DNA from 4 places in the Cetobacterium sp. ZWU0022 genome. Region 4 is predicted to be linked to each of the others. Evidence: riboswitches for the same ligand, from Rfam matches in the RefSeq annotation. Region 4 holds a riboswitch; each other region holds the start of a gene.
What was found. A riboswitch is a leader RNA that binds a small molecule or an ion and turns the genes downstream of it on or off. The one in region 4 is predicted to bind cyclic di-GMP.

Region 1: linked by a shared signal. The riboswitch ahead of L988_RS10140 (hypothetical protein) and the one ahead of L988_RS12910 (MarR family transcriptional regulator) in region 4 are both predicted to bind cyclic di-GMP.
Region 2: linked by a shared signal. The riboswitch ahead of L988_RS11685 (HD domain-containing phosphohydrolase) and the one ahead of L988_RS12910 (MarR family transcriptional regulator) in region 4 are both predicted to bind cyclic di-GMP.
Region 3: linked by a shared signal. The riboswitch ahead of L988_RS06495 (DUF4402 domain-containing protein) and the one ahead of L988_RS12910 (MarR family transcriptional regulator) in region 4 are both predicted to bind cyclic di-GMP.

What each region holds. Positions count from the first base shown of each region.
Region 1 is NZ_JRJZ01000128.1:514-8,432, forward strand. Features, by position in the region: partial or broken gene L988_RS10125 (RNA-guided endonuclease TnpB family protein) at 1-49, shown strand, start outside; gene L988_RS10130 (glycosyltransferase family 9 protein) at 174-683, shown strand; gene L988_RS10135 (YebC/PmpR family DNA-binding transcriptional regulator) at 736-1,482, shown strand; gene L988_RS10140 (hypothetical protein) at 1,528-1,992, opposite strand; cyclic di-GMP riboswitch class I at 2,069-2,144, opposite strand; gene recG (ATP-dependent DNA helicase RecG) at 2,314-4,374, shown strand; gene L988_RS10150 (proline--tRNA ligase) at 4,427-6,136, shown strand; gene L988_RS10155 (sigma-70 family RNA polymerase sigma factor) at 6,193-6,765, opposite strand; gene L988_RS10160 (hypothetical protein) at 7,034-7,393, shown strand; gene L988_RS10165 (family 1 encapsulin nanocompartment shell protein) at 7,406-7,919, shown strand, end outside.
Region 2 is NZ_JRJZ01000167.1:18-7,936, reverse strand. Features, by position in the region: gene purM (phosphoribosylformylglycinamidine cyclo-ligase) at 1-688, shown strand, start outside; gene purN (phosphoribosylglycinamide formyltransferase) at 682-1,257, shown strand; gene purH (bifunctional phosphoribosylaminoimidazolecarboxamide formyltransferase/IMP cyclohydrolase) at 1,262-2,791, shown strand; gene purD (phosphoribosylamine--glycine ligase) at 2,807-4,057, shown strand; gene guaB (IMP dehydrogenase) at 4,136-5,593, shown strand; cyclic di-GMP riboswitch class I at 5,650-5,725, shown strand; gene L988_RS11685 (HD domain-containing phosphohydrolase) at 5,778-7,886, shown strand.
Region 3 is NZ_JRJZ01000082.1:15,593-23,511, reverse strand. Features, by position in the region: gene L988_RS06515 (ABC transporter permease) at 1-1,006, shown strand, start outside; partial or broken gene msrA (peptide-methionine (S)-S-oxide reductase MsrA) at 1,070-1,573, opposite strand; gene L988_RS06505 (sirohydrochlorin cobaltochelatase) at 1,650-2,567, opposite strand; cobalamin riboswitch at 2,625-2,807, opposite strand; gene L988_RS06500 (ATP synthase subunit I) at 2,891-3,148, opposite strand; cyclic di-GMP riboswitch class I at 3,308-3,383, shown strand; gene L988_RS06495 (DUF4402 domain-containing protein) at 3,426-3,911, shown strand; gene L988_RS06490 (hypothetical protein) at 3,986-4,450, opposite strand; gene L988_RS06485 (DUF11 domain-containing protein) at 4,520-7,919, opposite strand, start outside.
Region 4 is NZ_JRJZ01000191.1:39,297-47,215, reverse strand. Features, by position in the region: gene L988_RS12925 (helix-turn-helix domain-containing protein) at 196-735, shown strand; gene L988_RS12920 (hypothetical protein) at 894-2,285, shown strand; gene L988_RS12915 (HTH domain-containing protein) at 2,367-3,758, shown strand; gene L988_RS12910 (MarR family transcriptional regulator) at 3,791-4,084, opposite strand; cyclic di-GMP riboswitch class I at 4,177-4,252, opposite strand; gene L988_RS12905 (RNA-guided endonuclease TnpB family protein) at 4,742-5,857, opposite strand; gene L988_RS14145 (transposase) at 5,934-6,155, shown strand; gene L988_RS12900 (TIM-barrel domain-containing protein) at 6,299-7,919, opposite strand, start outside.

The sequences.
Region 1 (7,919 bases), on a different contig from region 4:
TGCAAGTATAAATATTCGTGAAGCTGGTAGAACTCTACTAGCTTATTAAACATATATCAGGTTAGGAACTAGCCGTAGAGCGTGATTAAGATATCTTAAATTACTAAGATACTTCCCACGAAGCCCCGTCCTCTTTAGGGCGGGGTAGTTCACCCTCTGTAATATGTAAAAGTTTGAAAGAGACTTATCCAGATGCAAAGATAGATTATGTTTTATACGATTATGTGGCACCTCTATTTGAACACCAGAACTATTTGAATAAAGTAATATCAATATCTAAAGCTAAGCAGAAGAATCCGTTTAAATATTTAAAAAAAGTTTGGAGTGTGGCTAGAGAGGATTATGATATCGTTATAGATATAATGTCTATACCTAAAAGTGAGTTGTTCACACTATTTTCTAACTGTGACTTGTTTGTTGGAAACGAGGGTGGACCTAGACATTTAGCACAAGCTATAGATATACCCAGTTTTGCAATATTTAGTCCAAACTCTAATAAAATGGAGTGGTTATCAAGAGACAATCCAAGACACGAGGGATTGGAGCCTAAAGATATTTTGACAGGAGATGGTTATGAAAAGTTATCTTATGAGGAGAAATATAGTTTGATAACGCCTGAGAAAGTATTAGAAGAGGTTGAGAGAAAAATACTCCTAGTGCCCAAATATATTGAAAAAAACTAGGGGTTGTGATAAAATTTAAATAGATATTTTTAAAAAATGAGGAGGAATTTTTGTGGCAGGACATAGTAAATGGTCTAACATAAAGCATAGAAAAGGTGCTCAAGACATTAAAAGAGGAAAGATATTTACAAAATTAGGAAAAGAGTTAACAATCGCAGCTAAAGAAGCTGGAGGAGATCCTAACTTCAACCCTAGATTAAGACTTGCGATAGATAAAGCAAAGGCTGCTAATATGCCAAAAGATAACCTAGAAAGAGCTATCAAAAAAGGAACTGGAGAGCTTGAAGGTGTAGATTACATGGAGATTAGATATGAAGGATACGGTCCAGAAGGAACTGCTTTCATAGTAGAAGTTGTAACAGATAATAAAAATAGATCGGCTTCAGAAGTAAGAGCTGCTTTCTCTAGAAGAAATGGAAACCTTGGAACAGATGGTGCTGTTGCTTGGATGTTCGCTAAAAAAGGGGAAATAATCATTACTGGAGAGGGATTAGATGCTGATGAGCTTATGATGGCTGCTTTAGAAGCTGGTGCTGAAGATGTTAAAGAGGAGGACGGAGAGTTCACTGTTTTAACAGAGCCTGCGGATTGTAATACTGTAGCTGAAGAGTTAAAAAAAGCTGGTTATAATGTAACTGAAGCTGAAGTGTCAATGATTCCTGACAATAAAGTTCAAATAACTGATTTAGATACAGCTAAGAAAGTTATGGCTTTATATGAAGCTTTAGATGACTTAGATGACGTAAATGATGTTTACTCAAACTTTGATATATCTGATGAATTATTAGAACAATTATAGAAATAAAAAAAACTGAGGACATCAATTCCTCAGTTTTTCTTTATATTAATTATATTTAACTGCAACCTTTAAAGAACCAGTGTATTCTCCAACAGGTAAGTTTGTAACATTAACTACAGAATCAAAAGAGAACGTTAAGTTTCCATTGTTATCTAAAGTAGGATTTGAGATATCTCCGTTAGTTACTTTTCTATTGCTAGTATAAAAATCTAATGTTTCACTTCCTCCAACTCTAGTTAAATGACTGTTTGAAAATGAGTCTAATTTTTGATCATTAATCTTAAATTCAATTTTTTGTCCAGGTGTTCCGTTAATGAAGAAGTTTCTACTTACTTTTTCGCTATGTCCGCTGTTTTGAACAAGATTACCAAATTGGATATGCCCGTCATGGCTAACAGTTAGTGGTTTAACAATTTTCGCATTGATATTCATAGTGTCTGATTGAACAACAGAATTAGCAAAAGCCGTCATAGATAAAGTTAAAGATAATAAAGTTAATATTTTTTTCATTGTGTGTTCCCTCCCGATTAGTTATATAAAGTGATAAAAAAATAAAAAAGCCAATTGCAACATTATCTTTTCAGATAAGTGCAACTGGCTGTCATTTTAAAGACCCTATAGCTTTGCGTCATAAGGTTTCCCTTACTTTGCCTATTTAATTTATACAAGTATAATATATTAAAAAATAAAAAAAGTCAAATAATTTTTTCAAAAAAAATGAAAATAAAATTTTCACGAACGCTTGATTTTTAAAGGTTTATATGGGATGGATAGCAGGTATTATAAAGAGTACAAAACTCTATTTCTTTGTGTTATAATAAAAAAAAGGTGGTGATTATGATTTATAAAAACATTTATAGAGAGATAGAACTTTTTAATTTAAAAGGAGTATCAAAAGCGACATATCTGAAATTAAAAAAATTGAATATTGAAAGTTTGTATGATCTTATCTATTATTTTCCAAGAGCATATGATGATAGAACAAACTTAAAGAGAATTGGAGAGTTAAAAGGTGATGAATATGTTGTATTAAAAGGAAGTATAATGAATATATCAGCTCCACCCACAAGAACTGGAATGAAGATGATAAAAGCCACTATAAATGATGGAACTGGAGTTCTTGAAGTAGTTTGGTTTCAGAGACCATATTTGAGAAACAGTTTAAAAATAGGTGAGGAGTATATTTTTATTGGAAATGTAAAAAGAGGATATACTTTTCAGATGACGAATCCAGAATTTAAACTATATAAAGGACAAGAAAACAACGGGGAGATCCTTCCAATATATAGCTCTATAAAAGAGTTTACTCAAAATAATCTAAGAAAAATATTAAAGGAAGCCTTAAAAGAGTATGTTAATATATTTGAAGAGAATATTCCAGAAGAGGTTTTAAAAAAATATAATTTGATGCCAAGAACAAAAGCTTTAAATGAGATACATTATCCAACTAATTCAAGAAACTTAGAGGAAGCTAAAAGGAGATTTGCAGTAGAGGAACTTTTAGTTTTGGAGATGGGTATTTTACAAAAGCGTTTTGAAGTTGATTTGACAAACAGTGGAATCTATAAAATAGAAGGAAAAAAAGAGCTGGTTTCAAAGTATCTTTCAGGTTTATCATTTAAATTAACAACTGCTCAAAAAAGAGTTATAACAGAGATTTATAAAGGATTAAATGCAGGTAAGATTATAAACTATCTAATTCAAGGTGACGTAGGAAGCGGAAAGACTATAGTTGCAGTTTTACTACTATTATATATGGTAGAAAATGGATATCAAGGAGTGTTGATGGCTCCAACAGAGATATTAGCAACTCAGCACTATTTATCTATTTATGAAACTTTAGAAAGTTTGGATGTAAAAGTAGATCTTTTGACAGGTAGCATAAAGGGAAAGAAAAAAGATGAGTTATTAAAAAGAATAGAAACTGGAGAAACGAATATTGTCATAGGAACACATGCTATAATAGAGGATAGCGTTCAATTCAATAAACTTGGTCTAGTAGTGATAGATGAACAACACAGATTTGGAGTTTTACAGAGAAAAAGATTGAGAGATAAAGGGATTTTGGCAAATCTAATAGTTATGAGTGCAACTCCAATTCCAAGATCTTTAGCTTTAAGTATATATGGTGATTTAGATGTATCTGTGATAGATGAACTTCCACCAGGAAGAAAGCCTATAAAGACTAAGTGGATAAGTGAAGATGTTGATGAAGAAAAGATGTATTATTTTATAGATAAAAAATTAAAAGAGGGAAGGCAAGCGTATTTTGTAGCTTCATTAATCGATGAGAGCGATAAACTATCGGCAAAATCAACAGAAGAGTTATATGCAGAAGTATCAAAAAACCTCCCAGGATATAAAGTAGGAATTTTACATGGAAGAATGAAAAATAAAGAAAAAGATGAAGTGATGCATCAATTTAAAAATCATAATTTAGATATACTTGTTTCAACTTTAGTAATAGAGGTTGGAGTAAATGTGCCTAACTCAAGTATAATGGTTATAACAAATTCAGAGAGATTTGGATTAGCTACTCTACATCAGTTGAGAGGAAGAGTTGGAAGAGGAGAGCATCAATCTTACTGCTTCTTACTATCAAATACTGAGAATGACAACTCAGCAGCTAGATTAAAAGTTTTAGAAAATACAGAGGATGGATTCAAAATAGCTGAAGAGGATCTGCGACTCAGAAAAGCGGGAGAGATTTTCGGTGTGAAACAAAGCGGATTAAGTGACTTGAAATTTATAGATATAGTTCATGATGTAAAAACTATAAAATTGGTTAAGGATATATGTACCGAATATCTAATAAAAAATGAAGGAAAGATAAATCATAAAGTTTTAGAAGAGGATATTGATGAAAAGTTTAACAAAAGTTTGACCTCGTAAAAGATGTTATGATAAAATATGAGGTAAAATTAATTAAAAGAGTGGAGGAAATATGAGATTAAGTAGATATTATGTAAAGACTCTAAAGGAAACTCCTAAAGAGGCAGAGGTAATCAGTCATAAACTATTACTTAGATCAGGTATGATCAAAAGATTAGCGAGTGGAGTTTACACATACCTTCCTTTAGGTTTAAAAGCTTTAAAGAAAGTTGAAAACATCGTAAGAGAAGAGATGAATAGAGCTGGAGCTCAAGAGATATTCATGCCAGTTTTACAACCAGCAGAACTTTGGAAAGAGAGTGGAAGATGGGATGTAATGGGTGCTGAAATGATGAGAATTCAAGACAGACATTCAAGAGAGTTCGCATTAGGACCAACACATGAAGAGGTAATAACAGATATAATTAGAAATGATATATCATCATATAAGGCCTTACCATTAAACTTATACCAAATTCAAACTAAATTTAGAGATGAAAGAAGACCTAGATTTGGACTTATGAGAGGAAGAGAGTTTATGATGAAAGATGCATACTCATTCCATGCAACAAAAGAGTCTTTAGATGAAGAATTCGAAAATATGAAAGCAGCTTATACAAGAGTTTTCGAAAGATGTGGACTTAAATTCAGAGCGGTTGAAGCTGATTCAGGAGCTATCGGTGGAAGTGGATCACAAGAGTTCCATGTATTAGCAGAATCTGGAGAGGATGAAATCATTTACTGTACATCATGTGAGTATGCTGCAAACGTTGAAACTGCAACGAGTATAATAACTGATGTGCCAAAAGTAGAAGCAAAAGAGTTAGAGCTAATGGATACACCAAATGTATCGAAAATAACAGAGATTGCTGAGTTTTTAAATATACCTACAGCACAAACAGTAAAAGCTATGATGTATAAAGATGTTGTAACAGATGAAGTTTACATGGTTCTTATAAGAGGAGACTTCGAAGTAAACGAAGTTAAGTTAAAGAATATAATTGATACAATCGATGTTGCATTATTAAATGATACTGAAATAGAGGAATTAGGATTAATTAAAGGATTCATAGGACCAGTAGGAATTGATGAAACAAAAATTAAGTTGATAGCTGACAAGAGTATAATTGGTATTTCTAACCATACAGCTGGTGGAAATAAAATAGATACACACTTTATAAATGCAAACTACGGAAGAGATTACACAGCTTCAATAGTTGCAGATGTAAGAACAGTAACTGTAGGAGAGAAATGTCCTAAGTGTGAAGGAGAGCTAGCAAGTGCAAGAGGAATAGAAAGTGGACATATCTTTAAATTAGGAGATAAGTACTCTAAAGCTCTAAATGCAACATTCTTAGATGTAAATGGAAAGAGTCAAGTTATTGAGATGGGATGTTATGGAATTGGAGTTTCAAGAACTTTAGCATCATCAATCGAGCAAAATAACGATGAGAATGGAATTATTTGGCCATCATCAATAGCTCCATTTGTAGTTGAAGTAATTCCTGCAAATATGAAAGCTGAGGATCAAGTAGCTCTAGCTGAAGAGATTTATAATGCATTTGGAGATGCTAATATAGATGTAGCTTTAGATGACAGAGACGAAAGAATCGGATTCAAATTTAAAGATGGAGATTTAATAGGATATCCGTTTAAAGTAGTTGCTGGTAAAAAAGCTGCGGAAGGAATTGTTGAGTTAAAGATAAGAAGAACAAATGAAACTTTAGAAATATCTAAAGATGAGGTTGTTTCGAAAGTAAAAGAGTTAATGAAAAAGTATTAATAGTATAAAAGGAGAACTTAATTGTGAGTTCTCCTTTTTGTTTGAAATATATATTATTATTTTGAATAATTTTGTAGATATGAGATAATTTTCTTTTTAATTCTTTGAATAGTATTATCTATTTTTTTAGGTGGCTCATTTAAAAAATCAGCAATTTCAATATATGTGTATTCTTTGCAAAGATATGTGAAAACTTTTTTTTCTAAAAAGCTTAGATTGTCATTAAGGAAAGTTGTAAGAAGATTAACAAGTTCCTTACCTAAAAATATATCCTCTGGAGAGTAGAAACCTAAAGATGGTGAGGTGTAGTGAACATTTTCTTCATGAGTTGAATATCCTTCGCCTTGCATAGCTTGATTTAAATTTTTATATTTGTCAGAGTTGTGATTTTTTACAGCTGTAATCATCTGTCTTCTGATGCAAAGGTTTGCGAAAGTGCTAAAACAAGCATTTCGACTTTCATCATAAGATTTAATTGCTTTCATGAGTCCAATAAACCCCTCTTGCATTAAATCATCACTATCTCCTCCTTTTAAAAAGAAAGAAAGATTATTTTTATAAATTGTTCCATGATACTCTTTTAGAATTTTTTCGATTGATTCTTCATCACCACTTTGGGCTAAAATAATATCTTTTTTTCAATCATGGCTTTCTCCCCCAATTCTTTAAAATTAAAATAAAAAATTAAAATAAAAATACCGTATTTTTCAAAAATATAAAACAATAGTACGATATTATAATATCAAAAAAAATGAAAGTAATCTATATTTCAAATTTTCCTTATTTGAATTACTATTTGAAGCATCAAAATTAAATTTATTTTTTATTAAAAAAGGAAATGAGAAGAAATGGCATAATAAACAAATTAGAGATTGTTTTAAAATGTGGAGGTGTTTTATGCTGAGTGGAATTAGTAAAAAAGCGACAGATTTAGACTTTGCAATTCAAAGTTTAAAAGAGGAATTACAAGCGGTAGATGACTATAATCAAAGAGCTGAAATGGCCGAAGATCCAGAATTAAAAGAGATTTTGATTCATAATAGAAATGAAGAGATGGAACATGCTGTTATGGTGATTGAATGGATGAGAAGAAATGAATTTGAATTTGGAAAAGAGTTAGAGGATTATATATTTAGACAGGGTAAAATAGTGGGAATAGAAGCTCAACTTATGGGAAGAGATGGAGCTCCTATAAAAGAAGAGGTAAAAGAGATGAATAATACAAGATCGTTAAATATAGGATCATTAAAAAAATAAGGGGGTAAAGAGATGGATTTCTTAAAAAAAGAGTTAGCACCAATAAGTGCAAATGTATGGAAAGATATAGAAGATAGAGCGAGAGAGGTTTTAACTACTCAACTTTCAGCTAGAAGATTTGTGAAAGTTACAGGACCGGTAGGTGTAGGAAATGGAGGTCTTAACACAGGAAGATTAGCTATTCATAAAAAGGATGATTTAGCTTATGGAGTATATAAAATCCAACCGTTTGTTGAAAATAGAATAACTTTCACATTGAATAGATGGGAATTAGATAACCTTGATAGAGGTGCAAAAGATATAGATTATACAAATTTAGATGAGGCTTTGAAAAAAGCTGCAAAATTTGAAGAGGAAGCGATTTATTTTGGATTAGATGAAGCGTGTATAGTTGGACTCTTAAAAGATGAATCTAAATTAATTGAATTTGGAAAGACAGAAGAGGAAACTATAAAAAATTTAATGTATGGTGTTTCGAAATTAAGAAATACAGGATTTGCAAAAGGACCTTATGCATTAGTTGTGG
Region 2 (7,919 bases), on a different contig from region 4:
TGAACAGATTGAAAGTATTGTAAAAGGTGTAGCGGATGGATGTGTAGCTGCAGAGTGTGCCTTAATAGGTGGAGAAACAGCTGAAATGCCAGGAATGTATAGCGAAGGACATTATGATATTGCTGGATTTACAGTTGGAGCTGTAGAGAAAAAAGAGTTAATAACTGGAGAGGGAATAGAAGAAGGAGATATTATAGTTGGAATATCTTCTAGTGGAGTTCACTCGAATGGATTCTCTTTGGTTAGAAAGATAATTAAAGATGCTAATCTAGATTTGAAAACAGTTTATGAAGGATTCGAAAAATCTTTAGGAGAGGAGTTACTTACTCCAACAAGAATATATGTAAAAACAGTAAAAGAGGTTTTAAAATCAGTTTCTGTTAAAGGGATGTGCCATATAACAGGTGGAGGATTCTATGAAAATATTCCAAGAATAATACCTGAAGGATTAGGAGTAGAGATTGATAGCAAGAATGTAAATGAGCTAAAAATATTTAAATTTTTAGAGGAAAAAGGCGGGGTACCTAAAAAAGAGATGTTTAATGTATTTAACATGGGTGTTGGATTTATATTTGTAGTTTCAAAAAATGAAAGAGAAAATATAATCTCTAAATTGAAAGAGTTAGGGGAAAATCCTATGATTTTAGGAGAGGTTGCTAAGACATCAGGAGTAGAAATTAAATGGTAAATATAGCTGTGTTTGCTTCTGGAAACGGGGGTAACTTCCAAAGAATAGTAGAAGCTCAAAAAACGGGTGAAGGTAAAGGGTATGAAGTTAAACTTCTAATTGTCGATAAAAAAGATGCTTTTGCAATTGAAAGAGCAAAAGCCTTAAATATACCTTGCTACTTTATAGATCCAAAAGAGTTTAACACTAAAATGGAGTTTGAAGAAAAGATAATTGAGATATTGAAAAAAGAAAAAGTTGAATATATTGTGCTTGCAGGATATATGAGAATAATCTCTCCAGTATTATTAGAGGAGTTTTTCAACAAGATAATAAATATTCATCCAGCTTATTTGCCAGAATTTCCTGGCAAAGATGGGATAGGAGATGCGTTTAAAGCTGGCGTGACGAAAACGGGTGTGACAATTCATTATGTAGATAGTGGAGTTGATACAGGGGAAATAATATATCAAGAGAGAATAAAAATAGAAGAAACTTGGAGTTTAGATGATTTGAAAAAAGCAATACATGATGTAGAGCATAGAATATATCCAATGATTTTAACAAAGTTATTTAAAAAGGGAGAATAAATAGATGAAACGTGTGTTAATAAGTGTATCTGATAAAACTGGAATTGTAGATTTTACTAAAAAATTAGTTTCGTTAGGGTATGAGGTTATCTCAACAGGAGGAACTAAAAAAACATTAGATGAGGCTGGTATAAAAACTTTAAGTATATCAGATATTACAAATTTCCCAGAGATAATGGATGGAAGAGTAAAGACGTTACATCCAAATGTTCATGGAGCTTTACTTTGCGTTAGAGATAATGTAGAGCATTTGAAAGCTTTAAAAGATAATAAGATAGATATGATAGATATGGTTGTTGTTAATCTGTATCCATTTAAAGAGACATTATCAAAAGTTGGAGTGACTCACGAGGAGTTAATAGAAAATATAGATATTGGTGGGCCAAGCATGTTGAGATCTGCTGCTAAAAACTATAAATCAGTTACGGTTGTGGTAGATCCAAAGGATTATGATGTTGTAATAGCGCAACTTGAAAAGTCGGGAGATACAGAAGCGGAAACGAGAGAAAGATTAGCTGCGAAAGTGTTCAGACATACATCGGCATATGATACTTTAATAGCAGAGTATCTAACTTCAAAAGTAAAAGAGGAGTTTCCGGAAAGTATAACTGTTACTTATGAGAAAGTTCAAGATTTAAGATATGGAGAAAATCCGCATCAAAAAGCAGGATTCTATAAAAGTAGTTTTGCAGGATATTCAATAGGAAATGCAGTTCAACTTCATGGGAAAGAGTTATCTTATAATAACATTCAAGATACAAATGCAGCTTTAGAAATTTTAAAAGAGTTTACTAAGCCAACTGTAGTAGCGGTTAAGCATATGAATCCTTGTGGAGTTGGAAGTGGAGAAAATATAGATGTAGCTTGGAATAGGGCTTATGAAGCTGATAAAATCTCTATATTTGGTGGAATTGTAGCAGCTAATTCAGTTATAACAAAAGAGGTAGCGGAAAAGTTATCTGCACTATTTTTAGAGATTGTTATAGCACCTGGATATGAAAAAGAAGCTTTACAAATAATAACTCAGAAGAAAAATATAAGAGTTATGAAATTAGAGTTGAATTCAAATATTATAAATAAAAAGAAAATTACTTCTGTTATGGATGGAGCATTAATTCAAGAGTTTGATGAGAAAAATATCTCTAAAGATGAACTTGTTTGTGTTACTGATAGAAAGCCTACGGAAGATGAAATAGAGGATTTAATCTTTAACTGGAACGTTGTTAAACATGTGAAATCGAATGCAATAGTTGTTGGAAAAGCTAATCAAACTATTGGAGTTGGTGCAGGACAGATGAATAGAGTTGGAGCTGCAAAAATAGCTTTAGAACAAGGTGGTGAAAAGTGTAATGGAGCAGTGATGGCTTCAGATGCATTCTTCCCAATGGCAGATACAGTAGAGATGGCTGCGAAATTTGGAATTAAAGCAATTATTCAACCAGGAGGATCAATAAAAGACTCGTTATCTATCGAAGAGTGCAATAAGCATGGAATAGCTATGGTATTTACAGGGGTAAGACATTTTAAACATTAATTTTTGGAGGAGTTTATGAAAGTTCTTGTAATTGGAAAAGGTGGAAGAGAGCATGCGATTGCATGGAAGGTAAAAGAGAGTCGACTAGTTAAAGAGGTATTTATAGCTCCAGGAAATGTTGGAATGGAAGAGATTGGGAAACTAGTAGATATTTCTGAAGAAAATATAGATGAACTTGCAACATTTGCACAAAACGAAAATATAGATTTGACGATAGTAGGTCCTGAAAGCGTACTTGCTTTAGGCGTTGTGGATGAGTTTGAAAAAAGAGGTCTTAAAATATTTGGACCAACTGCAGCTGCTGCAAGAATTGAATCAAGTAAAGATTTTGCGAAAGAGTTGATGAAAAAGTATAATGTTCCAACAGGAGCTTATGAAACTTTTGAAAGCTTAGAGTTAGCAAAATCATATGTTAATCAAAAAGGCGCTCCGATAGTTATAAAAGAGGATGGTTTGAAAGCTGGAAAAGGAGTAACAGTTGCCTTTACAAAAGAGGAAGCGATAGAGGCTTTAGAGATAGCATTCTCTATACCTAATAATAAAGTTGTAATAGAGGAATATTTGGATGGTTTTGAATTTTCTATTATAGCTTTAACAAATGGAGAGAGAGTAATTCCTTTAGAAGTTGCTCAAGATCATAAAAGAGCTTATGACAATGATGAAGGGCCAAATACAGGTGGAATGGGTGTGTATTCTCCAGTAGGAAAAATAGATTCGAATGTTGTAAATGAAACTTTAGAAAAAATATTAAAACCTATGGCATCTGGAATGAAACAAGATGGAATTCCGTTTAAAGGTTTTCTATTTGGTGGGATTATGTTAACCAAAGATGGAGTTAAAACTATCGAGTTTAATGCAAGATTTGGAGATCCAGAAGCAGAAGGGATTCTTCCAAGAATGAAATCTGACTTTGTTAAAGCCATATTAGATTTAATGGATGAAAAAGAGGTTAAACTAGAGTGGGATGAAAGATATACAGTGGCTGTTGTTATGGCTTCTGAAAACTACCCGAAATCATCGACAATAGGTAGTGAAATTGAAATTCCTCAAAATTTAGAATCCATAGTTTTCCATATGGGAACAAGAAAAGTAGATGGAAGATTAGAGACTAATGGTGGAAGGGTTTTATCGGTAGTAGCATACGGAAATACATTAGAAGAAGCTAAAGAAAGAGCATATTTGGATGTAAAAAAAATAAAATGCAAAAAAATGTTTTTTAGAAATGACATAGGCTCAAAAATGTGCTATAATAACGAAAATAAATAAAAAAAGACCTGCACAATACTAAAAAAAAGTGCAGGTCTTTATTTAAAATATTCAGAAAAATTGGAGGGAATAGAAAAAATGATGAATGGAAAAATAATAAAAGAAGCGATTACTTTTGATGATGTACTACTAGTTCCAGCAAAATCTGAGGTATTACCACATGAAGTTAGTTTAAAAACAAGACTTACAAAGGATATCGAATTAAATATTCCGGTCCTAAGTGCTGCAATGGATACTGTAACAGAAGGAGATTTAGCAATAGCTTTAGCTAGACAAGGTGGAATAGGATTTATTCATAAAAATATGAGTATAGAGGATCAAGCTGCTGAGGTAGATAGAGTAAAGAGAAATGAAAGCGGAATGATAAAGAATCCTGTTACTTTAACAAAAGATTCAACTGTATGGCACGCAGAAGAGATAATGAGAAAGTATAAAATTTCTGGATTACCAGTTATTGAACAAGATGGTTCTTTAATAGGAATTATTACAAACAGAGATTTAAAATATAGAAAAGATATGGATCAATTAGTTAGTGATATAATGACTAAAGAAAATTTAGTAACAGCTCCAGTAGGAACAACTTTAGAGCAAGCTAAAGATATCTTATTAGAAAATAGAATAGAGAAACTACCAATAGTAAATGACGAAGGTCAATTAAAAGGATTAATTACAATAAAGGACATCGATAATTTAGTTGAATATCCAATGGCTTGTAAAGATTCTCAAGGAAGATTAAGAGTTGGAGGAGCTGTAGGAGTTGGAGCAGATACTCTAGAAAGAGTTAAAGCTTTAGTAGATGCGGGAGTAGATATTATAACTGTAGATTCGGCTCATGGACATTCAAAAGGTGTTATGGCAAAAATAAAAGAAATCAGAGAAGCTTTCCCGACTTTAAACATAATTGGTGGAAACATAGTAACGGCAGAAGCAGCTTTAGATTTAATAGATGCAGGAGTAGATGCTGTTAAGGTAGGAGTAGGACCAGGGTCTATCTGTACAACAAGAGTTGTAGCAGGAGTAGGAGTTCCTCAATTATCAGCAGTAAATGATGTTTATGAAGTTTGTAAAACAAGAGGGATTGGAGTTATAGCAGATGGTGGAATAAAATTATCTGGAGATATGGTTAAAGCTTTAGCAGCAGGAGCTGATTGTGTAATGCTTGGTGGACTTTTAGCAGGAACGACAGAAGCACCTGGAGAAGAGATTATATATGAAGGAAGAAAGTATAAAGTATATGTTGGAATGGGATCTATGGCAGCAATGAAAAGAGGATCGAAAGACAGATACTTCCAAAATGACGCTAAGAAATTAGTTCCAGAAGGTATTGAAGGAAGAGTTGCATATAGAGGAAGCTTAAAAGATGTAGTTTTCCAAATGTGTGGAGGAGTTAGAGCTGGAATGGGATACTGTGGAACATCAACAGTTGAAGATTTAAAAGTTCATGCAAAATTTGTTAAAATAACAGGAGCAGGATTAAAAGAAAGTCATCCGCATGATATTATAATAACGAAGGAAGCACCAAATTATTCTAAATAGATATAAAATATTGACTTTGTAGGACGTATTGATTATAATGATTATAATTAAGAAACGTTTATAAGTGGCAAAGTAGAGGAAACTCTATGACGCAAAGCTATAGGGTCTTTAAAATGGCAGCCAGCTGCAATAGTCTTTGTGATTATTGCAGCTTTTTTTATTTTTTTTTATTGAGGGAGGATAGATGAAGAGGTTAGTAGTTTTTTTAATGCTGTTTATTAGTTGTTTAGGTTTCTCGGAAGAGAGATTAACAATAACAGTACCTTCAAATACAACGGATATGTATTTGTATAAAGATTTAGAAAAGGGTGAATATCAAGGTGTTTACGCAGAGTTGTTAAAAAAAGTTTTAGAAGGAAAAGAGATTGAAGTTTCATTAGATAAAGAGAATAGTGACATGATGTTGAGAACTATTGAAACTTTAGATGGGAAGAAGGAATATGATTATTTGGATACTCCTATGATTTATAGGATAGGTGTTATTACAAATAAGAATTCGATGCTGTCAAACTTAGGAGAGGCTAGATATTTGAAAGCTGGATATATTCCTGGACAACATGGAATTAGAGAGATGAAAGAAAGATATAGCAATTTAACTTTAGATAAAATTGAAGTTAAGAATATTGATGAAGGATTAGAAAAATTAAAGAATGGTGAGATAGAGATTTTTATTGCACAAGATTGGTATGATAAAAATTTAGGTGATGTAGATTATAAACTTTTAGAGAATATAAGGTATAATGAACAAATAGCTATAAAAAAGAGTTTAACTGAGCTTTATGAAAAAGTGAAAAAAAGTTTAGATGAATTACCAGGTGAAGAATTTCAAGAGATTTTATCTGAAAATAGAGTGTCGTTTTATAAGTATTTGTTAAAAGATACGCCGAGTTATGAAAAAGTAACAGATAACTATAAAGAGATAAGAGTTAAATTGGGAAAAGATAAATTTATGTTGCCGTTTTATTATAAGCAGAAACAAAATTATCAGGGATTAACTATTAATATAGTTAAAGAGATTGAAAAGATAATAGGTATTCCTTTTAGTTTTGTGAAAGATGGAGAGTATGACATAGAGGGAATTGCTATCGAAAACTCTTTGGGAAGAGTAACTAAAAATTATACAAAACCTTATTATGAAATGAAATTGTCTGTGGCAAATAGAAAGTCAGATGGGTTTATTCAGAATTTATCTGATTTAGATAGGGCTAAAATTTTAGTTTTAAAAGGTGATTATAGTTATATATATTTAAAAAATATTTTGAAAAATAGTGAAATAGAAGAAGTAGAAACTTATGAAGAGGGGTTAAATAAATTATTAAATCAAGATGGAGAGTATCTGGTAGGATACTTTAATATATTGACAGGAGTAATAAGTAATAACTTTTTGGATGATAAAATAAAAGTTGCAGGGATATTAAATGATTCTTTTGGTGTTAGTTTTGGAATTAGTAAAGAGAAACAAGAGTTATCAAATTTAATTGAAACTATTTTAGAAAGTTTCACGATAGATAAAACTGTAATAGATAATAATATTTTAAAAAATTCAATAGTAACACAAAATTATAAGTTGATTTTAAAAATATCAATACCAGTAGTGATATTTATAATAATTTTAATAGTATTAATAATTAAATCTGAAAAAAATAGAAAAAAAGCAGAAGAACTAAGTTTTTCGTTGATAGAAGTGCTAGAAATGGCTAATCAATTGAATGACGAGGATACTGGAGATCATGTGAAGAGATTAGGTATGTATTCGACACTTTTATCTGAAAAAGTAAATCTGCCAAAAGAAACAAGAGAAAGTATCAAGAGATTTTCATCTTTACATGATATAGGAAAAGTTGCGATACCATCTGAAATATTAAAGAAACCATCTAAGTTAACAGAGGAAGAGTTTAAGAAAGTAAAAGAGCATGTAGAAATAGGGTATGACTTGGTAAAAAAATTGAAATTAGGAACTGTTGCAGAGAATATCGTAAGGTATCATCATGAAAAATGGGACGGTAGTGGTTATCCGTTAGGAATAAGAGGTAATGAAATTCCTTTAGAAGCTAGAATTGTTTCTATTGTGGATGTTTATGATGCTTTAAGACAAAGAAAGTTCCATAGAGATGCATTGACACATGAAGAGGCTTTAGAAGTTATAAGTAAAGATAAAGGGAAAAGTTTTGATCCAGAATTAGTTGATATTTTCCTTGGTAGTGATAAAGAGTTCGAAAAGATATATGAAGAAAATAAAGAATCTTTAGATTTAGCAACAGAATTTTATTCAGCAATAAAAAATAATAAATAGTGTTAAGAGGTGAAAAATTGAGGAGATATTTAT
Region 3 (7,919 bases), on a different contig from region 4:
ATGGAAATATCTTTTAGAACCAGAGATAATAGAAAGTTTAAAATCAACTAATCTTTTTAAAAATGTAAGTGCAAATATAAGTACTAGAGTTTTTATTGAAGTGGGGCGTAGACGTGAGATGATACAGCTCACTGCAACTACTCCAGACTATGAGAAAATTGACAAAGCTGAATATCTTTACGGTAGAGCTTTTCTTCCATTTGAATATGAAAAAGGTGAGAAAATCTTAGTGATAGATAATCTTACCGCTAAAAGTCTTTTTGGTAGTTCAGAAAATGCTGTTGGAAATGAGATGTCTTTTGCTATTGGAAGAAAAAATAGCCCTATCACTTATAAAATTGTTGGAGTTTTTAAAAATCCATTAGAAGAACTTGTGAAAGTTATGGGTGGACAAAGAATCCCTAGATTTATGAGAACCCCACTTAACACATATGATAAAGTTTATAATCTATCTACAGGAGGATACAACTCTATAATTGTAGAATCTAAAAACCCTGAAGAGTTAGCTACTGATATGAGTGCTGCTAATAAAGTTTTAGAGGATATTAGCGGAGTTAAAGGACTATATCAAGTTGAAACTATGAGTAATGCTGCTGCTTCATTTGATAAAATTCTAAGTACTTTAAATCTATTTATAACTTTTGTTGCTGGTATCTCACTTTTTGTTGGTGGAATCGGAGTTATGAATATAATGTTAGTTAGTGTTATTGAAAGAACAAAGGAGATCGGAATAAGAAAAGCAATTGGTGCTACAAACAAAGATATACTAATTCAATTTTTAATGGAGTCTGTTATTTTAACAGGAATCGGTGGAGTTGTAGGTGTAGTTATTGGAGTTTCGTTAGCTCTTATAATTGGATACTTTGTAAATATCCCTCCAGTATTTTCGATATTTTCAATATCATTAGCACTCGGAGTTTCAACATTCATCGGAGTTATCTTCGGAGTCACACCAGCTAAAAAGGCTTCGCAACTTAATCCTATAGATGCTTTAAGAGCTGAATAACTTAAAAAAATAAACCCCGTATAGTTAAAAACTAAAACGGGGTTTTATCTTTTTATTTTTTTATTTTTTATCAACTAAAATAGATTCAAAATTTTCTAAATCAATATGACAATAACCATTTGGATTTTTCTTTAAATAATTTTGATGATATTCTTCTGCCAAATAAAAATTTTCCAAAACTTTTATCTCAATTTGAATTTTTTCAGAATAACTTTGCTGTAGAATTAATATCTCCTTATCAATTATTGATTTATCATTTAAATCAGTATAATAAATCCCTGTTCGATACTGTGTTCCTCTATCATTACCCTGTTTGTTTAAACTAGTTGGATCAATAATTCTAAAATAATATTTCAAAAGTAGAGGTAAATCTATAATATTTCTATCATAAATCACTTTTACTGTTTCGGCATGACCTGTATGTCTGTATATAACATCTTCATAGCTTGGATTTTCTGTAGAACCATTAGCATAACCTGAAACAACATCTATCACTCCAGATATTTTTTTCATATAAGCCTCTACTCCCCAAAAACATCCTCCGGCTAAATAAATCTCATGAATATTTAAGTTTGAATCGATATTTTTAATTTTCATAAAATCACCTCATCTACATTATATACAAAATTTGTTAATTTTAATACTAAATATCTTTACTTTTTGCATATCCAGCTTTTTTTTCTATAATATCAATACTTCTATGCTTTTCTAAAAATTTTGCATTCCCTACAAACATATCTTGAATTTCAGGAATCTCTCCTAAAGGAGTTAATTTTACTTTTACTTTGAATCCCTCTTTCTCTAAGTTTTCTTTCCAATCTCCAGCTATATCATTTTTTGCATGATCTCCAGCTACAAACATCATAGGCATTAAGACAACTTCTTTCTTTCCAGCTTTTTTCAATTGTCTCACAACAGTTTCAAAAGTTGGATATCCTTCAACTGTTCCCACATAAATTGGTTCATTCATATCTTTTGCCATATAGTCAAACATTGCATAAGCTGAAGTAGCAGAATTATATGTTCCATGTCCTACTAAAACTACTCCTTCTCTTTTCCCTAGAGGTGCTGCTATTTTCATTATCGCCTTTATTGCGTCTTCATAATGATGTGGATCTGTTAGAAGTGCATCCCCTATTCTCAAATTATTAAAATCTTTTGAATGAAGTAAAACCTCTCTTTTTATTGACTCCATTTCCACACCATCTATTATATTTGTTGGTTGTATAATAACATTTTTATACCCTTGTTTTTTTAATGAAGTCAAAACTTCACTCGGATTATACTTCTTTATTCCCTCGTTAGCCTCTACTCTTTTAGCAACAATTCTCGAAGTATAAGCCTCAAAAACATCAGCTTTTCCTTCAAAAGCCTTAATTGCTTTTTGATTGATTCTATCGATTGTTTTAGCTCTCGTGTCTTTATGTGTAGTTCCAAAATGTGTCATAATTATAGCACTTTTTCCCCCTGTATAAAAATTTGAGTCCTCAAAAGCTTCTTCACCATGAGCTAGAATTAATGCTGATGACAAACAAAATAGTGATAATAATAATTTTTTCATAAAAATAACCTCCCAAATATAATTTTAAATTTGAGAGAAGAGCTTAAACTCTTCTCCGTCCTCGCAGATTATAATGGCAGGTCTCCTGACTCAGATTCACTTTACTCATATTCCTTCCCAAATTTTAAAATAAAAATTCAGTGGATTAACCTATTTTCATCCTCTTTACAGTGGCGGGACCGTTTAAGCTTTTCACTCAATTCCCTTTTAATCTTTCGAACCATTACAGAGGTATATTATCATTACATTGTATTTTTTTCAATCATTCTATAAAAAAAGAATACTCCGTGAGCTATATATATATTATGTTGATATTTAAATATCTATTTTCTTTTATTCTTATAAAAATATACAATATATATTCTAGACACTAAAGCTCCGATTAATGCTGCAAAAAAGTTATAACCATTATTTTGTGCCAAGAAATAAAAACCCCCTAAAAGAATAATAATTCTCACTAGAGATGTGATAAATATAAATAATGACGGATTTTTAAATCTTTTACTTTCATTTACTCCAAAATCTAGACTATAAAAAAATAAAAACCCTAAAACAATCCCACCTACAAATGCAATAACCATCCTACTCATCTCCTTATATTTAAAGAATTTACACCATTAATTCCATATTTTTATTTACTGTAAAATAAACAACTTTCCTTGCAATTAATCTACATTTTAAAATATACAATAAAAGTATTTGACTTTTTTTATTTTTTGTTATATTATTTTAATACAGTCTTTATATTTTGGCAAAATAAGGGAAACCTTATGACGCAAAGCTACAGGGTCTTTTAAATGACAACCAGCTACACTTTATAGTGTAGCTGGTTTTTTTGTTTTTATTAGGAGGGAATTAATGAGAAAAATTTTAATGTTAAGCACTTTATTTGGGGTGGTGTCTCTAAATCTTTTATCAAATGAAGGACAGTCTAATCAAGCAATAATGCAGATTAATGCTAAGGTTTTAAAACCGCTAACAGTAAAAGCTGATAAAGATCTAGAGTTCGGCGATATTTTACCTGGAACTTTCAATCAAGCTTTTTCTAGTTTCTCGCTTCAAGGAGAATCTAATTCGAAAGTTAGAATAACTTTTGAAGGTGTAAAATCTGAAGGAGATAGTTTTAGAGTTCCTTTAAAAAATGGGAATAATAGTTTCACAATTTTATTTAATTGTACTCAAATAAATAAACCTGGTGAATGGATTACTCCTGGAAATGATGTTATTGAATTATCTGATTCAGGAAAACAGATTCTGAATATTGCTGCTTCGACTGATGTAAGTCGTGACCAAGCTCCGGGAATATATTCAGGGAATTTCACTTTAAAAGCTCGTTATAATTAATTGTCATAATCAAATTCACAATAAAAGACATCCTTCATAACAGTATAATTACTATTACAAAGGATGTCTTATTTTTATCTTTCAGCTCTTATTTCGCTTACAACTTCTAATAAAAACTTCTTACATTGATCATTTTTTATTGTATAATAAACCTCGTGTAACTCGTGTGATGGAAACTCTGCTAATAAAATATTCATAGCCATTCTATCTCTATAAATATCACTTCTATTTAAGCTTCTCTCTATTCTTCTTAGACTCTCTTCATCTTCTTCTAAAAGATTATCTACAATTGTATTTGCATTTTTTATCATAATATCTAGATTTGTTAATCTATCTCTACGATTTCTGACTTTGTTCTTCTCATAAAACTTCTTTCCTTTGTTTAACTCTTCTAAAAGACCAAAAAGATTTAATTCAGGATTTTTCTCTAATATATTTAATATCTTTCCGTATATTATATTACTCTCTTTATCCTCAGGACTTTGTTTTTCTAAAGCCATCATATATTTTTTTGAAATTTTTACTAATATCTCATTCATTGGAAATTCCTCCATAACATTTTCTCAGATTAATAGTATATCACATTTTCATAAAATAAATAACCTTTATTATTTTTCTTTAGGTAAATTATACACATCTACTATCTCTACTTTCTCTGGAGGTTCTTTCTTTCCATTTTCTTTAAATCTATCAAACATATCTCCTATATTCATTCTAAATCTTAGAAACAATCCTTGAGCTAATTCTCCATTTGGATCAAAATCTTTATCCCTAAAACCAACAAAATTATATCCTAAAGATAACCATAAATTACTTTTAAATATATAACCTAGTTCGAATCCTAAACCATAATCTATATTTTTTTCACTATCAAATAAAGTTGCCAAATTAATTCCAGCTGTCCAGTTGTCAAAAAGATCATAACTTATTCCTCCTGCAAGTAAATAGCTTCTATAACTACTTTCTGTTCCATCATATTTTATATTACTGCTTTTCGCAGCTAGCGTTATATTTTTTTCACTGTTTATTTTACTTTGAAAGTTATGAGCACTTCTTATTATATGTGTATATTTTTTATAATTTTCATCTACAATATTTTTCGAATAGTTAAACTCATACTTATTAAGAGAATGGTATGAATTATCTTTTGCATCTCTATAAGCTAATCCAATTAAAAATCTATTCTCTTCTTCATCTCCTTCAATATAATATCTATTTTTAGCTATAAAATATGTACTTTTACTGAATTGTTTTCCATAACTAAGCTTATTCAAAAATGAAGATTTATCTTCTATTTCAAATTCAAACTCTCCTCTCATTCTTCCGAAATTTATATCCTCATAATCATAACCAACAGTTAGATTTGTTTCACTATTTTCCTCACTACTTAGAGCACTAACTCTTTCAAAAGTTCCAAATATCTCTAAATTTTCCATCAGATTAAATTTTCTCTTAAGTCCGTATGCAAACTCAGGAATCACGGATTCATCATCATTCTCCTCTCGATACTCTGAATATATCTCTGTCTCTAAATAGTTTGTTTTTACTCCGAATACTGTTCTATTTCCCTCTTCCTCTCCCTCTAAGTAATAGAAATCACTAAGCTCTGAAACTAATTCATGCCTCATATACACAGATGTTTTATCAAATAATTTGTAATCTGCTCCAATTGCTATTCTTTTCTGATCAGGATTTTCAATGCCTTGTTCATATTCTAAAAACAATTTCAGTTTATCATCTTCCATTCCCTTCCAAGTTATTCTTCCACCAAGACTATAGGTAGTTTCTAACTCTGTTATATTTTCTTTAATATATTGACGCAATCCTGCTTCATATTTAAAGTTTTTCATCCATTCACTTTCATATCCTAAATATGTATCAATTTTTCTTTCTTTACTTCCACTTTCCAATTCTCTTTCTTCTAAAGATGATTCAATCTTCATTTTTCCTTTTTCTTCAAATCCATATTCTATATTTATTTTTGCTCTATTAATACCATCCTCGACATTCGCATCTTCGTTATTATACTCAGGGTCTGCTCTTTCATATATTGCCTCAGCTTTTAAATTTTCTTTTTCATACTGTGCAAATATAGATGTAGCATTTCCTCTTTCACCTAACTCATCTGTTGTAAATGACTGTTCAACAACAACCAAGGTATCTTCAGTTTCATAAATTGCGTGTAGATTCATAATCTCTTGTTTCTCGGTCTCTCTTTCATCTTTAAAAACAGAAGTTCCAACTATCATTTTGTCATTTAGTTTATAATTAACTTCTCCACCATAAACTAAACTTTTCTTTCCATTATCATCTTCAACTTCATATGAAACTTTAATGTATATTGGATTGAAACTCAAATCCATACTAGGTATTGGTTCTGAAAAATACAGTCTTCCAAAATCATATTCAAGAGTATAATCGTCGCCTAGAACTAAATTCTCTTCCTCTAAAATCAGCCCACTTATTTTATCTCTAACAATAAGCACAACTTTTTCACTTCCCTCTACAATATCTCTTCTAGTAAGTTTATATGGTCCTGAAACTCCTTCACCACGAAACTCCTCTTGATACTTTATATTAGAGGTCTCAGCTATAAAACCTGTTGCTAAAATATTTTCATCTTCATATTTAACTACAGCTCCTGTCAAAGTTCTATCGTATCTTCCTAGTCGCAATCTTTGATTTAATATCTCTCCAGTTTTATAATCTCCATATAGTAAATAAGACTGATCTCTTTCCATTTTTAAAAATAGATTATCTTTAGATTTTCCGACATATCCTTTGGTTGAGTTATCACCAAAGATTGGATAATATTCTTCTGGGTCTCGATATGAGAAAAACTTATCCTCACTATCTTTATTCGTATCATAAGTTAGGGTTAAATATCCTATATCTTCTATCTGACCTTCTGCATAAACAGCTCCTCTATAGAAAAACTTATCCCTATATGAATCAATCTCTTTTTCAAAAAAGAAATTCATATCCCTGTTTTTACTAAAATTATATCGCCCTTCAATAACTCCATTTAAAAAGAAGTCTTGTTCATCTCCTTCTATATCTAGAGATATCTCTTTCTCTTTTCCTTCAGCATTTATTTTAAAAGTTACCCTATTTTTTCCTGGATTTGGTCTATATCCAATCTCACCATATCCATCTAAATTTGTTACAAAGGTTACACTACTTTCTGTTACTCCATCATAACTTATAAATCTTCCTTTATTTGCATCAATAGTTACAGTTAAACTTTGGTCTATCCCATATCCATACTGATCTATACCTGTTATTTTTATTTTTTTTAAGGTACTGTCTTCAGAGCTATCAACTATCTCAACTTTTACATCATCATATTGCCCTTTTACAAAAACCTCTTTCTCTATTCTACCTCTTTCTACTCCAAACATATCATGATATGAAAGTCTAAGAACTGTTTTTCCAGGATCTAACTTTACAGAACTATATTCTAAAAAGAATACATTTGTTTCAGCAACTTTTGCTGTCAAAGTTACATTTGCTGGTGAAACTTCTACATCATTTGTGAAAAGTTTTAATGTTCCTTCTCCTGGTCCTTTTACTTGAAAGCTCATGAATGCTGGAACCAATCTTTTATCCTCAACATTTATGATATCTAAATCATTATTGAAAGTATAAAGAGCTGCTTCTAATCTATGATCTGGAATCAAATTCCACTCTTCAACCAAAGTTTTCTTTTCTTCTGCTTCTTTTTCTTCTACTGTAAGATTTTCATATAAGACCATACTTCGAATACTTTCTATATCTAATTCTTGTGCACTATCTATAACTCCACGCTCACCTGATAATTCATTTCTGCTTCCTAATTTTTTTTGTTCTAAAAATTTTCTTTCAATTGCTCGATCTAACTCATAATTTTTTTGAGCTAAAACTTCATATCTTTTTTCTAATATTTTCTTTACAAATTCTAAATCTCTACTTCCATCTAAAGTTAGTGCAAAGTCAGCTTTTCCTAACTCAGCTTTTTTTAAATCTACA
Region 4 (7,919 bases):
CAAACTTTTTACATTATTTTAACAAAAAATTAAATTCAATTCTTAAAATATTAAACTTTTGTTTAAAAAAATATATTTGAAATTTAATATTTTTAACTTTTACAATATAATATTAAATTTTTAGATTTTTGTCAATTGATTTTTTCTAGAAAAGAGAATATACTATAATTATCGATAATTTAAGGAGAGATTTAGATGGAAATCGGAAAAAAATTAAAAAGACTAAGACAGGAGAAATACCTTACTCAGGATGAATTAGCTAGCCGTTGCGAACTTTCAAAAGGTTTTATATCTCAAGTAGAAAGAGACCTTACATCTCCATCTATCGCAAATTTAGGAGATATCCTTGAGGGTCTTGGAACAAATTTAAAAGATTTCTTTAGTGATGACGGTGAAGAAAAAATCGTCTTTGATGAAAATGACGCTTTTGAAGTCATCGATTCAAAATTAAAGTACAAAGTTGAGTGGATTATTCCGAATGCTCAAAAAAATCAGATGGAACCTATTCTTTTAACTATTGAAGAGGGTGGGAGATATAAAGAGGAGATTGCTCACGATGGACAGGAGTTTGGATATATTCTAGAGGGAGAGATAAATATCCATTTAGGCGATAAAATTTTTAAAGCTAAAAAAGGAGAATCTTTTTATTATAGCTCTGGAAAAAACCACTACCTTTCTAACTGTGGAAAAGGAATCGCTAAAGTTCTGTGGGTTTCAAATCCACCATCATTTTAAAAGATATAGAGTCAATCTGTATCTTTTTTTATTTCTAAATATGAACTTTTTTACCCATTTTTTTTCATTCATCATGAAATTTTTCGTATTTTCTAGTTGTCTCTTTTATGCTACTATACTAACAGTATTAGTATTACTAAAAAGGGGGCGGGAATACTATGAATTCTACAAATGTAAATATTTTAAAACTTTTATCTCAAGGGAGTTTTTCTCCAGAATCATTGGCTTTATATGTCAATGTTGAAAAAAACTCTATTCAAAAAAATATTGTACAGATCAATGAATTTCTAAAAGACAACTCTTTTGACTGTATTAAAGTAAAGGATTCTGAATTTTCTTTAACATTGAGTATTAAACAGTGGGAAAATATATTTTCAAGAAAGGATTTTATCACTTCTAATGAGATTTCAGATTATCTTTTTATTAAATTTATACACAATAAATTTATAAACTTAGAGGTTGAAAAAGAGATTTTAGATCTTTCTAGAAGCTCTATTGTTAGATACTTCAAAGATATCAAAAAGATATTAGATTCGACTGGTACTACATATACATACCAAAGCGGTAAAGGAGTTAGAATCACTCACGTTTCAGAGGAGTGCAAGTATGTTTTCTGCAAGAAGCTTGTAAAATTCTTCATCAACGGAGATTTTACCCTAAAAAAAGATTCGCTTTTAGCTTCAGTTTTAGTTGAATATAACTTTATGGAACTTTTTGAAAAATTATACACGACATTAAAAAAAGCTGAGGTTTCTAGTACTAATTTTATAATTTCATTTCTTTCAACACTTTTTGTGCTGAACAAAACTCTTGGCGGCTTTGATTTAAAAGTACCTAATTTAGATTATTCAAAATATGAAGATTTGAGAGCTTTTATATCTCTAACAATGAAAGAGTATGATAAAAGTTTTCAAGAACAAACCTTCATTTTTATGGTCAATATAAAAAACAATCTCTCTTTCTTCGAAAAAGAGATTGGAAATAAAGGAGATATTCTTATATCGAAAATAAAAGAAAGATTAAATTTTTCAAAATTAGATTCAGATTTAGAAACAATTCTTCTAAGAAAAATCTGTATCTCATTTTTTAAATATGAAAACAAAATACTTAAAGTAAAAAATATTCCTATTGACCAGTCAGATGAGAAATTAATCGATATTTTAGATGATATTTTAAAAGAATTAAATTTCAAACTATTTTTCCATGATAAAATCTCAATTGTGAGCATTTTAAAAAAGATTATAATTGAACATAATAAAGAGTTAGTAAAGGATGTCCTTTTACTATTTAATGAGATTACAATATCCGATGATCACTACTTAAAAGATAATTTAAAAGTAAAAGCTCCTGATATAAATTTTCATATCGAGCCTGCATTCCTCTATAAATTGAATACAACTTTGTATAACCATAAGTATAATCTGGTTTTAAGTGATGAAAGTTATATCTACCAAAATATTAAACTTTTAGATTCATATAACTATCTAAATATACTTAATCTTGTTAACAACCATATCTTAGAGGAAGTTTTAAAAGGTCTTAACTTATAATTAAGACCTTTTTTTGATTTATTCCTTTTTTCATGTTATAATATTGCCCAATGAAATAATAATTTTAAGGAGCAGTTTGCTATGAAAATAAATATTAATACAAACCACATAAGAATCTGTAAATTATTAGAATATACGTCATACAAAACGACAGATTTTATCGCAGAGTTTTTGAAAATGGATAAACAAAATGTTAATCTTTATATAAAACAAATCTACTCCTTCACAGATTCAGAAGAGTCCAAACCTACAATCCAATCTATGATTAACTGTATTTGTAAAAATACAACTCTTCTAGGTGATTTGAAAAAGGAGCAACGTTTTACAAAAGAGAATAGAGTTCTTTATATAATTTTAATTCTTTTAAGAGATAGATACATAAATTTAAATAGTCTTTCTAGCTTGTTAGAGGTTTCAAGAAGGGTTATCGGAACTGACTTGGCTTTCGCTAAAGAAGCTCTTAGCATCTATGATTTAGATATCAATAGCTCAAATGCGAAGGGGATATCTATTTCAGGAAGTGAAAAAAACTTAAAGCTTGCTAGTTTATCATATCTTTATAAACTATTTGTTGAGTTTGAAGAACTTCCAACTATAATTACAAAAGATTATCTTGATTTTTTTGATGAGCAGTTTCATATAAAGTTAAATAAAGATGTCGATACCTTTATAAATGAGTATAGCTTTGATTATTTTTCACAAAACAAAAATCTTCTAAAAGCTTTCTTTATAATCTATGGTAATTTAGCGGATCCAGATGAACCTACAATAGACTCTTTGAGTTTCAATGAGTTCAAAATATATTTTAAAGATTTTATAGGAAATCAGAAACTGAAATCTTGCTATAGTTTTTTTAAAATCTCTTTTATGGGCAAGATACTTTTAAAAAACTTAAACATATTTTTAGATACTTTAAAATTCTGTGATGGTGGTTTATACGAAAGGAGAAATTCACTTTCAAAAGAGATTAACACTGTAAAAGCGATGGTTTTTAAAAATCTATCTCTACTGATAACAAAAACAAACTTCTTGGAGAAATTTGTCAACAAAGTGAGCTTAGCTCATGACAAAAGTATTCCTTTAAAAATATGTGACTTAGAGTTTTTACGATTCAATCTACCTGAAGAGGATAGATTAAAATGTCTTCAACTTTTCTTTACTCTAAGAAAAATCTATCAAAATATACAATTTTCAAATGTTATCTTTTTATATATGTGGAGTTCCCACGAGGAAAGTTTAAGTAGCGTTAAAAATACACTTGTTGTTTTTGACCGTATTCCAACATTCCTCTTCCCAATTATAAAAAATAGATTTCTTCTAAAAGAAAATATGAATATTTTGAATTTTATAAAAGCAGATGAATTAGAAAACTATCTTTCTAACTCTGATATAAACTGTGTTATAACTTTTGAAAAACTGAATTCCGATAAAGAGTATCCTTTTATCAAAGCGTATACTCTTCCAATTTTATAAAATAAAAAACTCCTTTATTTTTGAAGGAGTTTTTATATTTTTACAATTTTTATAAATTTAATTTTACTGTATAAATCTTTTCCTATCTTTGTAGGATGAATTTTGAATACTCTTTTGTCATCAAAAGTTCCAAACTTTTGTATAAGTTTTTCCTCTTCTAACTTCTTTAAACATAATGATACAGATCCTTTTGATAACTGCATTCTTTTTGTCAACTCACATAATGTAATTCCTGGAGTTTCGTTTATCGTAAATAGTATCTCCTCTTGAGTATAATTGATATGATACTTCTTTAATTCATTTTTAATTTCCATCATTTTACACATAGTAACACCCCTAATATTAAAAGTTTTTGACTCTATAAAACAGTTGTATTTTTATAAAAAAAATACACCTATATTATGAGTTGTTCATAACTAAGTGCAACTGGCTGCCATTTTAAAGGCCCTATAGCTTTGCGTCATAGAGTTTCCTCTACTTTGCCGTATTTATCTTTCGGTATTATTATAACTCATTTAGGATATTTTTGCAACAATATTTCACCCTAAATACAGACAGGATGGATATTAACCACCCTGTCTACTGTATATATTATTAGGATTAGGCAACTTTTTTACAAACATCTTCATAAATTTTATAAATCTATTTGGACATCAAAATTAATGTTTTACATTGAATTATAATAACATATTTATATAGTTAATTATATAATCCATTTTTTATTTTTTTGAATGCAAATTTGACATGTTGAATGTCTTTTATTTTCCTGTAAAAATACAAAAAAGACGATTCTAAATCGAATCGCCTTTCCTCTTTTGAACTATATTATTTTATTAATCCCATTAATCTTGGTAATGCAGTTGAAAGTTCTGGAACGTGAACTACCACCGCCCTAATAGAGGGCGGGGCTTCGTGGGAAGTATCTGACTCATGTCGGATATATTAATCACGCTCTACGGGTAGTCCCTACCCTGATATATGCTTTAATAGGCTAGTAGCTCTTTACCAACCTCACGAATATTTATACTTGCGTTTAAGTCTCTATCTATCTCTGAGTTACATTCATCACATTTGTAAACTCTTGAAGATACTGGTAACTCAGCTTTTATAGCACCACAAAATGAACAAGTTTTTGACGATGGAAACCACTTGTCGATTTTTATTACTTGTTTACCTAAAAACATTGATTTGTATTGAAGCATGGTTGTAAACATTCCCCAACCATTATCAGCGACGGATTTACCAAAATTCAATGCTGCACTCATGCCTTTCATGTTAAGGTCTTCAAGTATTATTGCGTTATACTTAGTTACAAGTTCATTTGATAATTTGTGTAAAAAATCTTTTCTACTGTTTTTGATAAGGTTATGAATTTTAGCAACTTTTAATTTTGCTTTATGCCAATTTTGGGAGAACTTAACTTTTCTTGATAATTCTCTTCCAGCTTTAATGAGTTTAGCTTCTAACTTTCTAAAAAATCTAGGATAGTGAGCCCTTTGGTTATCGGAGCTAACAAAAAGTTCAGACATAGCAAAATCAAGACCAACAATATTGTTATCGCTTGGAACTTCTTTAATATCCTTTTCAAATTCAGTTAGTAAAGAAACATAGTAAGCACCATTAGGTTCTTGGCTAATGGTAGCTGATTTAATTACATAATTTTGAGGTATCTGTCTATGAAGTTTAGTTTTAACTAAACCTAGCTTTGGAAGTTTTAGAAAATTTCCTTCAATTCTAATATTATTACTTGTAGATACTGTATTGTACGATTTTCTAGTTGACCTTTTAGATTTGAACTTAGGAAATGCTGTACGCTTTTGAAAGAAATTCTTATACGCAGTTTCTAAATTTTTAAGTGATTGTTGTAATGCTATTGAATCAACCTCTTTCAAGAATGGTAATTCAAGTTTAAGTAGGGGGAGCTCTTTAGCTTGGGTATTGTAAGTTACAGATTTTTTCTCTGCCTCATACAATTCTTTTCTCTGAGCCAAGAATCTATTATACACAAGTCTAGTACAACCAAAAGTTTGATTAATTGTATTCGCTTGAGTTTCATTAGGATAGATTCTGTATTTAAAAGATAAGTTATATGTCTTCATAGTTTTCACCTCCATTTTTTAAATTTAATATGCTATGATAATACCATATTAAAATTTAGTTGTAAAGGAGAGTAGAATTCCGAATACAGAATTTAAAAAGAATAGGCATTCTATCTACAATTTAACTTATCACTTAGTTGTAATTACAAAATATCGTAGAAAATGTATTGATGGGGAAGTTTTGGAGGATTTAAAAGAAATATCAAAGAGATTATTAGGTGTCAAAGATGAGAGTGTTTTAGAGGTGAATGAAGAAGAAGAGCATTTGCATATTAAGCACTGGTGGAGCAACGATTGAAACTATTAAGCGGTATATTGAATCGCAAGGAACTGAAATTGCCCCGATTCATCCTCTCCCTAATAGAGGAAGAGGTTTTCTCGGGGCGTTTTGATAAACTACTAATAGTAATACGAATATTATTACAAATCAGTTTTCAATGATTATTTTATTATTTTTCTATTTTTTGAATCTATAACAATTATTTCATATTCCTCTTGAATAAATTTAATATCCCCATCTTTTTGAATATTTATAGAAATTGTTTCTTCACTAGTTACTACTTCTACACTTATTTTTGCATATTTTCCTGACTTATAATTTTGTGTTAATCCGTCATCTTCAAATGATACGAACTTTGTTTTATTATTATTCTCAGATGCATAAACAATAAATCCTCTTTTATCTTCATCTTTCGTCTCGAAATTATAATCATTAATAGTATTTATAGGAATAATTGCTCCCTCTTTTATAAATAGTGGAAAGGTACCTAACCCTGCTTCAACTTCTATCGTTTGACCACCTTCATATATTTTATTAGTATTATAGTCGTACCATGAGTTTCCTTCTGGTAAGTATACTTTTCTTGTTTTTTCTCCTTCTGTAATCACAGTTGCAACTAACATATTATCACCTAATAAAAATTCATCATTTTCATTAAATGTATTTTTATCAGCTTCATAGTTATAAAATGTTGGTTTCATTATTGGAGTACCATCGATATGAGATCTATATAGTAAATTATATATATAAGGAGTTATCTTTCTTCTAAAGTCCATAGCTTTTTTTATTTCTGGTAAAACTTCTTTATACATCCAAGGTACATTTACTGTTTTATCATCATTCCAAGAATGAATTGTGAATCTTGGGTAGAAAATACCATTTTGTATCCATCTTACAAATAGTTCTGGAGACGGTGCTGGACCTGAGAATCCTCCAACATCATGACCCAAGTTATAAACTCCTGACAAAGATAAACTTATTGCCATATAATTATTATATCTTAATGTTTTCCATTCTGTTCTATTATCTCCAGACCATGTTTGAACATATTTTTGCATACCAGGACATCCTGCTCTTGAGATAAGATATGGTCTTTTATTTTTATCGAACTCTTTTTGAGCTTCAAATGATGATTTCATCATAAGTAAAGTTTGAATTGGTCTTATTAATTCTATATCCAGTTCTTCTCCAAATCCATTACATCTAGCTTTTGGGTCCCAAATCTCATATTCATTATTATCGTTCCAAGTTGAGTCAATTCCTAGCTCTAAAAGTTTCTCTTTTACATTTTCTTTCCACCAATTAATAGCTTCTTGATTTGTAAAGTCTATATACGCTCCATTATCATCCCAGAATTGAACTAACTCAGGCTCATCACTAACGCTCTCTTTTACAAATAGACCTTTCTCTTTCATCTCATTAAATTTTGGATGGTCATGTAAAAATGCAGGCTTTATATTTGCACAAAGTCTAACTCCATTTGCATGATAATTATTTGTAAACTCTTTTACATTTGGGAACTTTTCATTATTCCAATTAAATACATATCTCTTATCTCCAATAGAAGTGTATCCTGAAGACAATTGAAATGAATCACATGGAATTTCATATTTTTTACAATCATCTAAGAAATTATTTAACAGTTTTTGTGACTCTGGTAAATCTGTATAAGTCATAGTTGATCCCGAATAACCAATACTCCATTTAGGTGAAAATATAGTTTTTCCAGTTAACCAAGAGAATCTTTCCGTTACATCTTTAACTTGTGGCCCAGCAATAACA